DNA from 2 places in the Nonomuraea sp. NPDC050328 genome. Region 1 is predicted to be linked to the other one. Evidence: riboswitches for the same ligand, from Rfam matches in the RefSeq annotation. Region 1 holds a riboswitch; the other holds the start of a gene.
What was found. A riboswitch is a leader RNA that binds a small molecule or an ion and turns the genes downstream of it on or off. The one in region 1 is predicted to bind cobalamin.
Positions count from the first base shown of each region.

Region 1 (6,774 bases):
GCCGGGGCGACGGGTTCGGGTCCGCGCTGGCGGCGGGCGACTTCGACGGTGACGGCACCAGCGACCTGGCTGTGGGCACCCCGAAACACGGGCCGGGCCGGGGTGGGGTGACCCTCCTGTTCGGCGGCCCCAAGCCGTTCGCCAGGACCCGCGAGGTCCGCCTGCCCGCGCAGCGGCTGGCCGCCGGGGACTTCGACGGCGACGGCCGGGACGACCTGGCCATCGCCGGGCACGCCACCGTGCACGTGCTCATCGACGGCCGCCTCGGCCTGGTCAAGAAGACCGCGAGCGCCGGCCCGATCGCCGCGGGGGACGTCACCGGCGACGGCCGGGCGGACCTGGCGGTGGTCTACTCCGACGACGACCCCGCCGACGAGGGCACGGGCGTGGTCTATCCGGGCACCGCGCAGGGCCTCGGCAAGCCGCCGCCCGGCCGCGGCTTCGACGGCTGGGGCGTGTCCGGGCTCGACATCGGCGACCTGGACGGCGACGGCCACGGCGACGTCGTCGCCGGCAACGGCTGGGCCGACGCGAGCGACCCGGGCGGCCAGATCACCGTCCTGCCCGGTTCACCCGAGGGCCTCGGCCGGCCGGTCCTGTGGTCCCAGGCCTCACCCGGCGTGCCGGGCGAGTCGGTCGACGGCGACGGTTTCGGGACGCTCCTGTCGGTCGGCGACGCCAACGGCGACGGCTACGCCGACGTGCTCGCAGGCGCCCCCGCCAAGGACCTCGAAGGCGCGGTGTTCCTGCTGTACGGCGGGCCGGACGGGGTGAGCGGCGCCGGCGCCCGGATGCTGCTCCCGCCCAGGTCCCCGGGCGGCGGCACGGTCCGGGCCTTCGGGTTCCCGCCCGCGCTGCGGCAGCTCGACCGGGACCCGGAGGCCGAGATCCTGGTGACCGCCTTCGGCTCCCACGAGGTGACCGTTCTGGACGGCGGCTCGGAGGTCACCTTCGGCGCGGAACAGGTGCCGATCCGGACCGGAGACGCCCGCTTCGGCGTGGTGATCGAGTAGTCCGCTATGCCTTCCATGTGTAACACGCTGTGATCTGTCAATAACTTCAGGTATTGGGGGATAGGTCGCTGGGGGTGGGGTGCGATGCGCCGTCGGCAGTTCTTCGCGCTCGGGCTGGGCATGGCCGCGAGCCTGGCGGGGTGCGCCACGGCCACGCAACCGGCCCACGGACCGGGCCGCCTGACGGTCGTCCCGGCGGGTGAGTCGCTGAGCCGGATCGCCCAGGCGTACGGCCGGGCGCTGAGCCGGCGCGGCCACGCGGTCACCGGCCTGGCCGGCTCGACCGCCGCCGACATCGGGGCGTCCGGGGCGACGGTCACGCGGATCACCGTCACCAGCCTGCCCCGGCTGGCCGCCGCCGAGATCAACGGCGCGCCCCCGATCCTGGAGGTCGCCACCCCGCTGGCCCGCCTGGCCGGGGAGCCGGTGGCCGTGGTGATCCCGGCCAACTCCCGCTTCGCCGACTTCGACGCCCTCGCCGCCCAGCTCGTGGCCGACCCGGCGCGCACCTACCTGGCCGGCGGGCCGCAGGGCGAGACCGGGCACGTGCTGTTCGGGCTGATCGCCCAGGGCCTCGGCGCCGACACCCGGCTGGTCGACTACGCCGGCTACACCGGTGAGAGCGAGGCGGCCGCCTCGCTGATGGCCGGGCACGCCTGCGCCGCCGCCGGCACGCTGGCCGCCTGGCGTCCCCGGATCGACCGGGGCCGGGTGAAGGTCATCGCGGTCTCCACCGACGAGCGGGTGCCGGGCATCGACGCCCCCACGCTCAAGGAGTGCGGGGTCCGGGTGGACTTCGCCGAATGGTGCGCCGCCTTCGGCCCGCGCAAGCTCGCCGGCCGTACCCGCGAGGCCATGGCCGCCGCCTGCGACGAGGCCGCCTACTCCGACGACTGGCTGGAGGCCTGCCGCAGCGGCGGGTGGACGCCGATGCCGCTCAGCGGCGACGACTTCACCGTGTGGCTCACCTCGGAGCTCGACCGCACCCGCAAGGTGTTGCGCGACCTCGGCCTGCTCGACACGCGCGGCACAACATACCGGGGCTAGTTGCGGCGACCGCCACTAGATGTAGGATCCTGGTCGTCGCTGGTTCGCCCCCGCCGGGGCGGAGCAAAAGGGAATCCGGTGCGAATCCGGAACTGCCCCGCAGCGGTGAGCGGGAACGACCGCCGTCATTGAGCACTGGGCTTGCCAGGCCCGGGAAGCGACGGCCAGTAGGCGATCTTTTCATGCCCGCGAGTCCGAAGACCTGCCGGTGACTTTGTCCTTTCTGGGCCTCGAGGGAGGGTCCGGGAGTCTCGCGCTGCCCGCGCGTGCTCTCGCCTGCCCTCCGTGGGGGAAGAGCTCGCGAGGAGAGAGCGTGACACAGATCGTCGAGAAAGACCGCAGGCTCGCCATCGAGGAGGCGGCGGCCCGCGTGATCGCGGACCCGGCCAACTCCCGGGTGGCCGCGCGCCTGCTGGCCGAGGAGATCGCCGAGGAGGCCGCCTCGCACGGGGTGCGCACCTTCTCCGACTCCATCGCCGCCACCCACGCCGAGGGGCTGATCCAGGACGGCCTGGCCGCCTTCGTCGCCGCCCACCGCGCCGAGCTGGACGCGCTGGTCGACGAGGACGGCGACGAGCGGTTCGAGTACTTCGGCCTGCGCACCGTCTACGACCGCTACCTGCTGCGCCACCCAAGCACCCGCGCGGTGCTGGAGCGCCCGCAGCACTTCTTCCTGCGGGTGGCCTGCGGCCTGGCCGAGAGCGTCGCCGAGGCGGCCGAGCTGTACGCGCTGATGACGACGCTGTCCTACCTGCCCTCCTCGCCCACGCTGTTCAACTCCGGCGCCCGCCGCCCGCAGCTCTCCTCGTGCTTCCTGCTCGACTCGCCGCGCGACGAGCTGGAGAGCATCTACGACCGCTACGGCCAGGTCGCGCGGCTGTCGAAGTACGCCGGGGGCATCGGCATCGCGTGGAGCCGGGTCCGCTCGCGCGGGTCGCTCATCCGCGGCACCAACGGCCACTCCAACGGCATCGTGCCGTGGCTGCGCACCCTCGACTCCAGCGTCGCCGCGGTCAACCAGGGCGGCCGCCGCAAGGGCGCGGCCTGCGTCTACCTGGAGACCTGGCACGCCGACATCGAGGAGTTCCTGGAGCTGCGCGACAACACCGGCGAGGAGGCCCGCCGTACGCACAACCTCAACCTGGCCAACTGGGTGCCGGACGAGTTCATGCGCCGCGTCGAGGCCGACGCCGACTGGTCGCTGTTCGACCCCAAGACCGTGCCCCACCTCACCGACCTGTACGGCGAGGCCTTCGACGAGGCCTACCGCACCGCCGAGCGCGAGGGCCTGGCCACCCGCACCATCCCGGCCCGCACCCTGTACGGCCGGATGATGCGCACCCTCGCCCAGACCGGCAACGGCTGGATGACCTTCAAGGACGCCAGCAACCGCACCTCCAACCAGACCGCCCGGCCCGGCAACGTCATCCACCTGTCCAACCTCTGCACCGAGATCCTGGAGGTCACCAGCGACGGGGAGACCGCCGTCTGCAACCTCGGCTCGGTCAACCTGGCCGCCCACCTGAGCGGCGCCGAGGTCGACTTCACGAAGCTGCGCCGGACCGTCCGGACCGCCGTGCGCTTCCTCGACCGCACCATCGACCTGGGCTTCTACCCGACGCCCGAGGCGGAGGCGGCCAACAGGAAGTGGCGGCCGATCGGGCTCGGCGTGATGGGCCTGGCCGACGTCTTCTTCGCGCTGCGGCTGCCGTTCGACTCGCCCGAGGCGCTCGCGCTCTCCACGAGGATCGCCGAGGAGATCGCCTTCGCCGCCTACGACACCTCCGCCGACCTGGCCGTCGAGCGGGGCGTCCACCCCGCCTACGACCAGACCCGTGCGTACGACGGGGTGCTGCACCCCGACCACTTCGGCGTCCCCGTGCCCGGGGAACTGCGCGCGAAGATCGCCGCGAACGGGCTGCGCAACTCGCTGATGATCGCCATCGCGCCCACCGCGACGATCGCCTCGATCGCCGGCTGCTACGAGTGCATCGAGCCGCAGGTGTCCAACATCTTCAAGCGCGAGACGCTGTCGGGCGAGTTCCTGCAGGTCAACCGCTACCTCGTGGCCGACCTCCAGGCCCGGGGGCTCTGGACGCAGCAGCTCCGCGACGCGATCAAGCGGGCCGACGGCTCGATCCAGGACATCCCCGGCATCCCCGACGACCTCAAGGTGCTCTACCGCACCGCCTGGGAGCTGCCGCAGAAGGCGCTCATCGACCTGGCGGCGGCCCGCCTGCCGTACATCGACCAGAGCCAGTCCCTCAACCTCTTCCTCGCCACCCCGACCATCGGCAAGCTCTCCTCGATGTACGCCTACGCCTGGAAGCAGGGCCTCAAGACCACCTACTACCTGCGCTCGCGACCGGCCACCCGGATCGCGCAGACGACCGTGACCCCCACCGCCCAGGAAGCCGTGGCCTGCTCCCTGGAGAACCCCGAGTACTGCGAGGCGTGCCAGTGATGTTGCTCGACCCCGGCATGGACCTGACCCTGCGCCCGATGCGCTACCCCGACTTCTACGAGCGCTACCGGGCCGCCATCCGCAACACGTGGACCGTCGAGGAGGTGGACCTGCACACCGACCTGGCCGACCTGCCCAGGATGAGCGCCCAGGAGCGGCACCTGATCAACCGGCTGGTCGCCTTCTTCGCCACCGGCGACTCCATCGTCGCCAACAACCTCGTGCTCAACCTCTACCAGCACGTCAACGCCCCCGAAGCGCGGCTGTACCTCAGCCGGCAGCTCTTCGAGGAAGCCGTGCACGTGCAGTTCTACCTGACGCTCCTGGACACCTACCTGCCCGACCCCGACGAGCGGGTCAAGGCGTTCGCCGCGGTGGACAACATCCCCTCCATCCGCGACAAGGCCGAGTTCTGCTTCAAGTGGATCGACTCGCTCGGCGGCCTGGACCGGCTGGAGAGCGCCGCCGACCGGCGGGCGTTCCTGCTCAACCTGATCTGCTTCGCCGCCTGCATCGAGGGGCTGTTCTTCTACGGCGCCTTCGCCTACGTCTACTGGTTCCGCTCCCGCGGCCTGCTCCAGGGGCTGGCCACCGGGACCAACTGGGTCTTCCGCGACGAGTCCATGCACATGGAGTTCGCCTTCAGCGTGGTCGACACCGTGCGCGCCGAGGAGCCCGAACTCTTCGACGACAAGCTGGAGTCGCAGGTCGTGGAGATGCTGGAGGAGGCGGTCGCCGCCGAACTCGCCTTCGCCGGCGACCTGTGCGGCGAGGGCATGCCGGGCATGAGCGCCGGGCAGATGCGGCAGTACCTGGAGTACGTCGCCGACCAGCGGCTCGCCCGGCTCGGCTTCAAGCCGCGGTACGGCACGGCGAACCCGTTCGGGTTCATGGAGCTGCAGGACGTGCAGGAGCTGGCCAACTTCTTCGAACGCCGGGTCTCGGCCTACCAGGTCGCGGTCGAGGGGAACGTGACCTTCGACGAGGCTTTCTGAGAGATTAGGGGCATGAGCGCCTCGTCGAATTGGCTCGTCCTCATCGTCTCCGTCGTGGGGGCTGTGATCATCGTCGAACTGATCCGACGGGCGCTCATGAAGGCCACCCGCCGCTGGCCGGGGGCCGAACCGTTCCTGCGCCGCTGTGTGTGGCCGGGCTTCGCGGTGGCCGCGCTGGTGGCCTTCAACACGGTCTACTTTCCGGCCATGTTCGGCTACGGCCCGGAGGAGCGCGAGGTCGGCGACACCGTCGACCGCGTGCTCGGGCTGCTGACCATCGTGGCGGTCACGTGGCTGGTGATCCAGGCCGCCTACGCGGTGACCGACGTGGTGCTCGTGCGGCTCGAACAGATCAACGGCGACAGCGTCACCAGTGCCGCCGACCGGCGGGCGCGGCGGATTCGGACGCAGATCGCGCTGGTCCGCCGGGTCGCCGCGGCCGTGATCGTGGTGATCGCGCTCGGCGCGATCCTGTTCTCCTTCCCCCAGGTGCGCGCGCTCGGCACCGGTCTGCTCGCCTCGGCCGGCATCGCGGGCGCGATCGTCGGCATCGCCGCCCAGTCCACCATCGGCAACCTGCTGGCCGGCCTGCAGCTCGCCTTCAGCGACGCGTTGCGCCTGGACGACGTGGTGGTGGTGAACAACGAGTGGGGCCGCATCGAGGAGCTGACCCTGACCTACGTCGTGGTCCGATCGTGGGACGAGCGGCGGCTGGTGTTCCCGGTCTCCTACTTCACCCAGAACCCGTTCGAGAACTGGACCCGGCACGGCAGCCGCGTCATCGGCCACGTCTACCTGCGGGTGGACTGGTCGGTCCCGGTCAAGGAACTGCGCGAGGAACTGCACCGCTTCATCCAGGACCACCCGCTGTGGGATCAGACGGACTGGACGCTGCAGGTCACCGACATCCTGCCCAACGGCCTGGTCGAGCTGCGGGCGCTGATGAGCGCCGCGGACTCGGCCTCGGTCTGGGACCTCAAGGCCGACGCCCGCGAGCACCTCGTCGACTTCGTCCGCCGGAGCTACCCGGAGGCGCTGCCGCGCTTCCGGGTCGAGATGGACCCGCCCGCCCGCGCGGGAGGAGCCTGACCGTCAGGGGCCCGAGGCCGGCCTGAGCACCCGCGCAGCGCCGGCGATCAGCGCGGTCGCCAGCACCCAGCCGGACACGATCAGCCCCCAGGCCACCCACTGCGTCCAGCCGACCGGCTCCCACGCCCCGCGCACCTCGAAGACGCTCACCGGCACCAGCAGGTCG
Region 1 covers NZ_JBITIW010000005.1:216,356-223,129, reverse strand. The annotation lists gene ACIBG7_RS20735 (VCBS repeat-containing protein) at 1-1,013, shown strand, start outside; gene ACIBG7_RS20730 (tripartite tricarboxylate transporter substrate-binding protein) at 1,098-2,060, shown strand; cobalamin riboswitch at 2,084-2,285, shown strand; gene ACIBG7_RS20725 (ribonucleoside-diphosphate reductase subunit alpha) at 2,374-4,524, shown strand; gene ACIBG7_RS20720 (ribonucleotide-diphosphate reductase subunit beta) at 4,524-5,519, shown strand; gene ACIBG7_RS20715 (mechanosensitive ion channel domain-containing protein) at 5,532-6,608, shown strand; gene ACIBG7_RS20710 (hypothetical protein) at 6,612-6,774, opposite strand, start outside.

Region 2 (6,774 bases), on a different contig from region 1:
CCGGCGCGGGCGACCTTGGAGACGGCCAGCAGCGCCGGGATGATGGTCAGCGCGCCGAGCGCGGCCAGCCAGGCGGCGGTTGGGTAGCTGCCGGCGTGGTCGACCAGGGCCTGCACGTAGGCCTGCCCTTCCGCGGTGGCCTGGATGGGGCTCAGCAGCAGCCCGGCCAGGATGGTGAGCGGCGAGACGAAGGCGCAGGCGATCATCGCGTACCGGGCGAAGGTGTCGGCGCCCGAGCGGGGAGTGGTGGCGAGACCAGTCATGGTACGAGCGTCGGCCGCCCGGAGCCGGCCTGCATGAGTAGGCCATACTCATTCTGTGGAACCGATTTCGGTGGGACTGATCGGGGCGGGGCCCTGGGCCGAGGACGCGCACGCGCCGATGCTGAAGGCGGGGCCGCACACCAGGCTGGCCGGCGTCTGGGCCCGGCGGCCAGAGGCGGCCGCCCGGCTCGGCGCGCCCGTCTTCGAGCGGCTCGACGAGCTGTTCGAGCACTGCGAGGCGGTGGCCTTCTGCGTGCCGCCCGGCGTCCAGGCGGAGCTGGCCGTCCGCGCCGCCCGCGCGGGCAAGGCGCTGCTGCTGGAGAAGCCGCTCGCCGACACTCTGGACAACGCGGTACGGCTGGCCGAGGTGATCGGTGAGACCGGTGTGCCCTCGCAGATGATGCTGACGCTGCGCTACGCCGCGCCCACGCGCGAGTTCCTCAAGCAGGCCGGCGCCGTGCGCCCCTTCGGCGGCAACGCCCTGGTCGTCGGCGGCCTGCTGCGGCACGGCGGCGCCTACGCCACCCCGTGGCGGCTGCAGCGCGGCGTCCTGCTCGACGTCGCCCCGCACTCGCTCGACCTCATGGACGCCGCCCTGGGCACGATCACCGGCGTGCGCGCCCGCGGCAACACGCTGGGCTGGACCGGCCTGCTGCTGGAGCACGAGGGCGGCGCGCTCAGCGAGATGTCCCTCACCATGGCCGCCGGCACCTGGACCTCCCGCTACGCCGTCTTCGGCGCCGAGGGCAGCGCCGAGTTCGGCGGCTACGACGGCGACGACCCGCTCGACGTGATCGCCGCCGAGTTCGCCGAGACCGTACGGCGGGGCGGCGGCCACCCCCTCGACGCCCAGCACGGCCTCCACCTGCAGCGGATCATCGACGACGCCGAGAAGCAGCTCTTGACGTAAGAGCATTCCGGAGAATTGATAGCGTTTGTCCGACGCGCAGAGTTGCAGCGAAGTCCGGTGGGAATCCGGCGCTGTCCCGCAACTGTCATAGCCAGGTCGCCTGCCTCCGCGCTGACGTCATCAACCCTCGTGGAAAAGGGTGATCCGTCGACATCGACGCGGGTCTCTCGGTTCCAGCAGTGAAAGGACTACTCGTGAGGCCCGTAGGAAAGGCTTTCGCGGGTGCGATGCTGGGTGTTCTCGCTCTGGCCGGTTGCGGTCAGAGCACGGGCGCACCGGCGTCCAGTACCCCCGCCTCCGCACCCTCCGCTTCCGCACCGGCGGCATCCGGCTCCGCCTCCCCGCAGGCCGAGGCCGCCTTCCCGGTGACCGTCGAGGCCGGCAACGGCCAGGTCACCATCGCCAAGCGCCCCGAGCGCATCGTCTCGCTCTCGCCCACCGCGACCGAGACCCTCTTCGCCATCGGCGCGGGCCCGCAGGTCGTCGCGGTCGACGACCAGTCGAACTTCCCCGCCGAGGCGCCGAAGACCGAGCTGTCCGGCTTCAAGCCGAACGTCGAGGCGATCGTCGCGCACAAGCCCGACCTGGTCGTCGTCGCCAACGACACCGACAAGGTCGTCGCCGAGCTGACCAAGCTCAGCATCCCGGTCCTGCTGGAGCCGGCCGCCACCAAGCTGGAGGAGGCCTACGACGAGATCGCCGACCTCGGCGCCGCGACCGGCAACCCGGACAAGGCCCAGCAGACCGTCACCACGATGAAGACCGAGCTGGAGCGCCTGGCCGCCGAGGCGCCCAAGGACAAGAAGCTCAGCTACTACCACGAGCTCGACCAGACGCCCTACGCCGCCACCTCCACCACCTTCATCGGCCAGGTCTACAGCCTGTTCGGGCTGGAGAACATCGCCGACAAGGCGCCCGACGCGGCCGGCGGCTACCCGAAGCTCTCGGCCGAGTTCGTGGCCCAGGCCGACCCGGCGCTGATCTTCCTCGCCGACGTCAAGTGCTGCCAGCAGAGCAAGGACACCCTGGCCAAGCGGCCGGGCTGGAAGAACCTGTCGGCGATCAAGAACGACCAGGTGATCCAGCTCGACGACGACATCGCCTCCCGCTGGGGCCCGCGCGTCGTGGACCTGGCCAAGGCCATCTCCGCCGCGGTGGGCAAGGCCGCCTGAGCCGATGAAGGCGACGAGAGCCCGGTTCGTCCCGGTCGCGGCGACGTCCGTCCTGCTCCTGGCGACCATGGTCGCCGGGCTGCTGGGCGGCGCGGCGGACATCTCGCCCGGGCAGGTCGTCGTCCAGGCGCTCGACTGGCTGCCCCTCGTGGACCTCGACTCCGGGCTCAGCCCGGTCGAGCAGGGGCTGCTGTACGAGCTGCGGTTGCCCAGGGTGCTGATCGCGGCCGTGGTGGGCGGGCTGCTGGCCATCGCGGGCGCCGGCTACCAGGGCGTCTTCCGCAACCCGCTGGCCGACCCGTACCTGCTGGGCGCGGCGGCCGGCGCGGGACTGACGGTGACGCTGGTCATCGTGATGGTGCCGGACCCGTCGTTCGGCATCCCGCTGGCCGCCTTCCTCGGCGCGCTGGGCGGGGTGCTGCTCGCCTACGCGCTGGGCAACACCGCGGGCCGCGCCGGCGGCACCGCCACCCTGGTCCTGGCCGGGGTGGCGGTCACCTCCTTCCTGACCGCGATCCAGACCTTCCTCCAGCAGCTCAAGGTCGAGCAGTTGCAGCGCATCTACTCCTGGATCCTCGGCGACGTCGGGGGCGGCTGGGACCAGCTCACGCTGGTGCTGCCCTACGCCGCGCTCTCGGCGGTGGTGCTGCTCCTGCACGGCCGCACCCTCGACGTGCTCTCGGTGGGCGAGGAGGAGGCGACCAGCCTGGGGCTGAACGCCGCCCGGGTGCGCCTGATGGTGCTGCTCGCGGCCTCGCTGGCCACCGCCGCCGCGGTCGCGGTGAGCGGGCTGATCGGCTTCGTCGGCATCGTCGTGCCGCACGTGGTGCGGCGGCTGTTCGGCGGCAGCTACCGCGTGGTGCTGCCGCTCTCGCTGCTGGCCGGGGCCGCCTTCCTGGTGGTCGCCGACCTGGTCGCCCGCACCGTGCTGGCCCCGGCCGAGCTGCCCATCGGGGTCGTGACCATGTTCGTCGGCGCGCCGTTCTTCGTCGCGGTTCTCCGCATGACCAGGAAGGTCACGGTGTGATGATCTCCGTCGACGGGCTGTCGGTGACGCTCGGGGAGCGGCGCGTCCTGCACGACGTCCAGCTCCGCGTCGAGCGCGGCGAGTGGCTCGCGGTCATCGGGCCCAACGGCGCGGGCAAGTCCACGCTGCTGCGCGCCCTGATGGGCCTGATCAAGCACGAGGGCAGCGTCACGCTCGCCGGTGCGGGGGCGGGGCCGCTCAAGCCGCGGGCGCTGGCCCGGCTCGTGGCCTACGCGCCGCAGTCGCCCTCGCTGCCGCCGGACATGACGGTGTTCGACTACGCGCTGCTGGGGCGCACGCCGTACATCCCCTACCTGGGGCGGGAGAGCCGGCACGACCGGGAGGTGACCGCCTCGGTGCTGGAGCGGCTCGACCTCACCGGCCTGGCCGGACGCCAGCTCGAGCGGCTGTCCGGCGGCGAGCGGCAGCGCGCGGTGCTGGCCCGGGCGCTGGCGCAGCAGGCGCCGGTGCTGCTCCTGGACGAGCCGACGACCGCGCTCGACCTCGGGCACCAGCAGCAGGTGCTGGAGCTGGTCGACCGGCTGCGCCGGGCCGACGGGCTGACCGTGCTCACCACGCTGCACGACCTCAGCCTGGCCGCGCAGTACGCCGACTCCCTCCTGCTGGTCGCCGACGGGCGCGCGGCGGCCACGGGCCGCCCGGCCCAGGTGCTGACCGAGGCCTTGGTCAGCCGGCACTTCGGCGCGCATGTGAAGATCGAGCCGGGCCCCGACGGGCGGCCCGTCGTGCATCTGGTGAGAGGCGGGCCATGAGGCTGAGCTACCGCGAGGAGGAGGGCGCGCGGCTGGGCGCGCTGCTGTGGGAGTTCGGGCCGGGCCACCGGGCGATCTCCTCGGCCATGCTGGGCGGCGGCATCGGCCCGGTCTCCTGGGTGCTGAACGCCCAGGTGATCGCGGGCTACTCGCGCATGGACCCGGTCGAGCACCTGCGCTCGCTCGGCCCGGCCGAGGGGCCCGGCGTCGGCATGATGACCGCCGCGCACGTCCCGGCCTTCGTCGAGGCCGAGGACGAGGGCGTCACCGCCGTGGCCACGGTCGGGCTGCGCGTGCCGACCTGGGCCGCCGCCCCGCCCGGCGCGGCCGATCCCGAGCTGCGTCCGATGCGGGTCGGGACGATCAACATCGTCGCCGTGCTGCCGGTGGCGATGACCGACGCGGCGCTGGTCAACGCGGTCATGACGGTCACCGAGGCCAAGTCGCAGGCGCTGGCCGAGACCGGTTTCGCCGGCACCGGCACCGCGTCCGACGCGGTCTGCGTCGTGGTGCCCTCGGCGGGGGAGGAGGAGCTCTTCGGCGGGCCGCGCTCGGTGTGGGGCGCGCGGCTGGCCCGCGCCGTCCACCGCGCGGTACGGCAGGGCGCCACCGAGTGGGAGGCGGTCGCGTCCCGGTTCGCCTGATCGGCGCTGTGCGCATTTGTGCGCAGACGGAAAACGTTTACAGGGCAATCCTGGGAGACGTCGCGGGGGCGGAGAGGCCGTCCCGCGCGCCGTTTCCGAAGGAGAGACCCATGAAGAAGCACCTCCGGCTGGCCGTTCTCACCGCCGCCTCGCTCGCCGCGCTCGGCACGCTGGCCACGCCCGGCCAGGCCGCGATGGACACCTCCCAGGCCCGCGTCCAGCAGAGCAACGGCCGCCTGGAACTCGTGTACACCGGGACCGCCCTGGTCAACGCCGTGACCGTCTCCCGTGACGCCTCGGGCGCCACCGTGGTGGACGACTCGGTGGCCATCACCCCGGGCCCCGGCTGCCAGCCCGGCGCCGACGCCACCGTGGTGCGGTGCAGCGCCGGCGTCACCCGCGTCGTCGCCGACCTCGGCAGTGCCAGCGACCAGTTCACCAGCCTGATCGGCCTGACCGGCACGGTCAGCGGCGGCGAGGGCTTCGACACCTTCCACGCCGGCCGCGCCGCCGGCGCCGCCAGCTCGATCCGGTACGTCGGCGGCAACGGCGGTGACACCGTCAGCTTCGAGCAGGCCACCGACCGCGTGGTGGCCACCCTCGACAACGCCGCCAACGACGGCCGCCCCGCCGTCGACGGCCGCGCGGCCGACACCGACAACGCCGAGGTCGAGCACCTCATCGGCAGCCGCTTCGGCGACACCCTGAGCGGCAACGCGCTGCCCAACCAGCTCACCGGCAACGGCGGCGCCGACACCCTGCGCGGCTTCGGCGGCGACGACCTGCTGCGCGCCGCCGACGGGCTGCGCGACCTGGTCCTCGACTGCGGCGACGGGCCGGACCGGGTCGCGTTCGACTCGGGCAAGGAAGAGCCCTTCCTGAACTGCGAGAACCGCTTCCCGCAGTAGGACCGCGTGCCTCACCCGGCGGCCGGCGGCCCCAGCCCGCCGCCGCCGCTGGTCTCCACCACGAAGGCCTCGCCGGCGGCGAAGCGCACGTTGCCCGCCTTGGACGGCAGGCGTTCCAGCCGCCCGTCCAGGTGCCGCTTGAAGAAGCCGCCGGCCCGGCCCGGCAGCCCGCCCTCGCGGCCCGGCGGGGGCAGCCGGAGCCGGTCGCCGCGGGTGCTGACGTGGCAGTCGGCCAGGAAGCGGAAGACCGTCCTGGTGCCCCGCCCGCCGCGGTCGCGCCCGGCGCCGCCGGAGCCGTCGATGGTCTCGACCGACTCCACCACCAGCGGGCACCGGCTCTCCACCGGCTCCACCTGCGGCACCGAGTTGCGGCCGACACCGAAGTGCACCCCGGTCGCGTCCGGCCCGTCCAGGCCGCGCCGCGCGCCCACCCCGCCGAAGTCGTAGGACAGGTGGATCCAGTACGGCGGGCCGACCGCCGCGACGGAGAACGGCTGCAGGATCCCGCTGGGTGCGATGGCCCGCTCCGGGAGCGCGGTGGACAGCGCCTGGAAGACCGCCTCCATCGCCGCGTAGATCGGCACGAACCGCCCCCCGCACGGGTGCGGCGGCCGGGCGTTCAGCAGCGAGCCCTCCGGCAGCCGGATGTCCAGCGCCCGCAGGCAGCCCTCGTTCATCGGGATCGTGGGGTCGAGGAAGCAGCGCACCGCGAAGACGGCCGCGGCCAGCGACTGCGAGGCCGAGGCGTTGATCGCGGCGGGGACCTGGGGGCCGGTGCCGGCGAAGTCGAGCCGCACCGCGCCGCCGGAGATCTCCACCGCGACCCGGACGGTGTGCGAGCGGTCCAGGTCGAAGCCGTCGTCGTCGATCGGATAAGCCGCCTCGAAGCGGCCTTCCGGCAGCTCGGCGACGGCGGCCCGGGTGCGGGACTCGGCGTGGTCGAGGTAGGCCTCGACGCCCGCGGCCAGGCCCGCCTCGCCGTACTCGGCCAGCAGCCGGTCGAGCCGGGCCGCGGCCACCGCGGTGCCGGCGACCAGGGCGCGGACGTCGCCGATCACCTTGTCGGGGGTGCGGCTG
Region 2 covers NZ_JBITIW010000002.1:495,566-502,339, forward strand. The annotation lists gene ACIBG7_RS08480 (hypothetical protein) at 1-263, opposite strand, end outside; gene ACIBG7_RS08485 (Gfo/Idh/MocA family oxidoreductase) at 319-1,173, shown strand; cobalamin riboswitch at 1,176-1,296, shown strand; gene ACIBG7_RS08490 (ABC transporter substrate-binding protein) at 1,539-2,345, shown strand; gene ACIBG7_RS08495 (iron ABC transporter permease) at 2,350-3,372, shown strand; gene ACIBG7_RS08500 (ABC transporter ATP-binding protein) at 3,372-4,145, shown strand; gene ACIBG7_RS08505 (adenosylcobinamide amidohydrolase) at 4,142-4,789, shown strand; gene ACIBG7_RS08510 (hypothetical protein) at 4,900-5,697, shown strand; gene ACIBG7_RS08515 (hydantoinase B/oxoprolinase family protein) at 5,709-6,774, opposite strand, start outside.
Region 2: another riboswitch for cobalamin. It lies ahead of ACIBG7_RS08490 (ABC transporter substrate-binding protein); the one in region 1 lies ahead of ACIBG7_RS20725 (ribonucleoside-diphosphate reductase subunit alpha).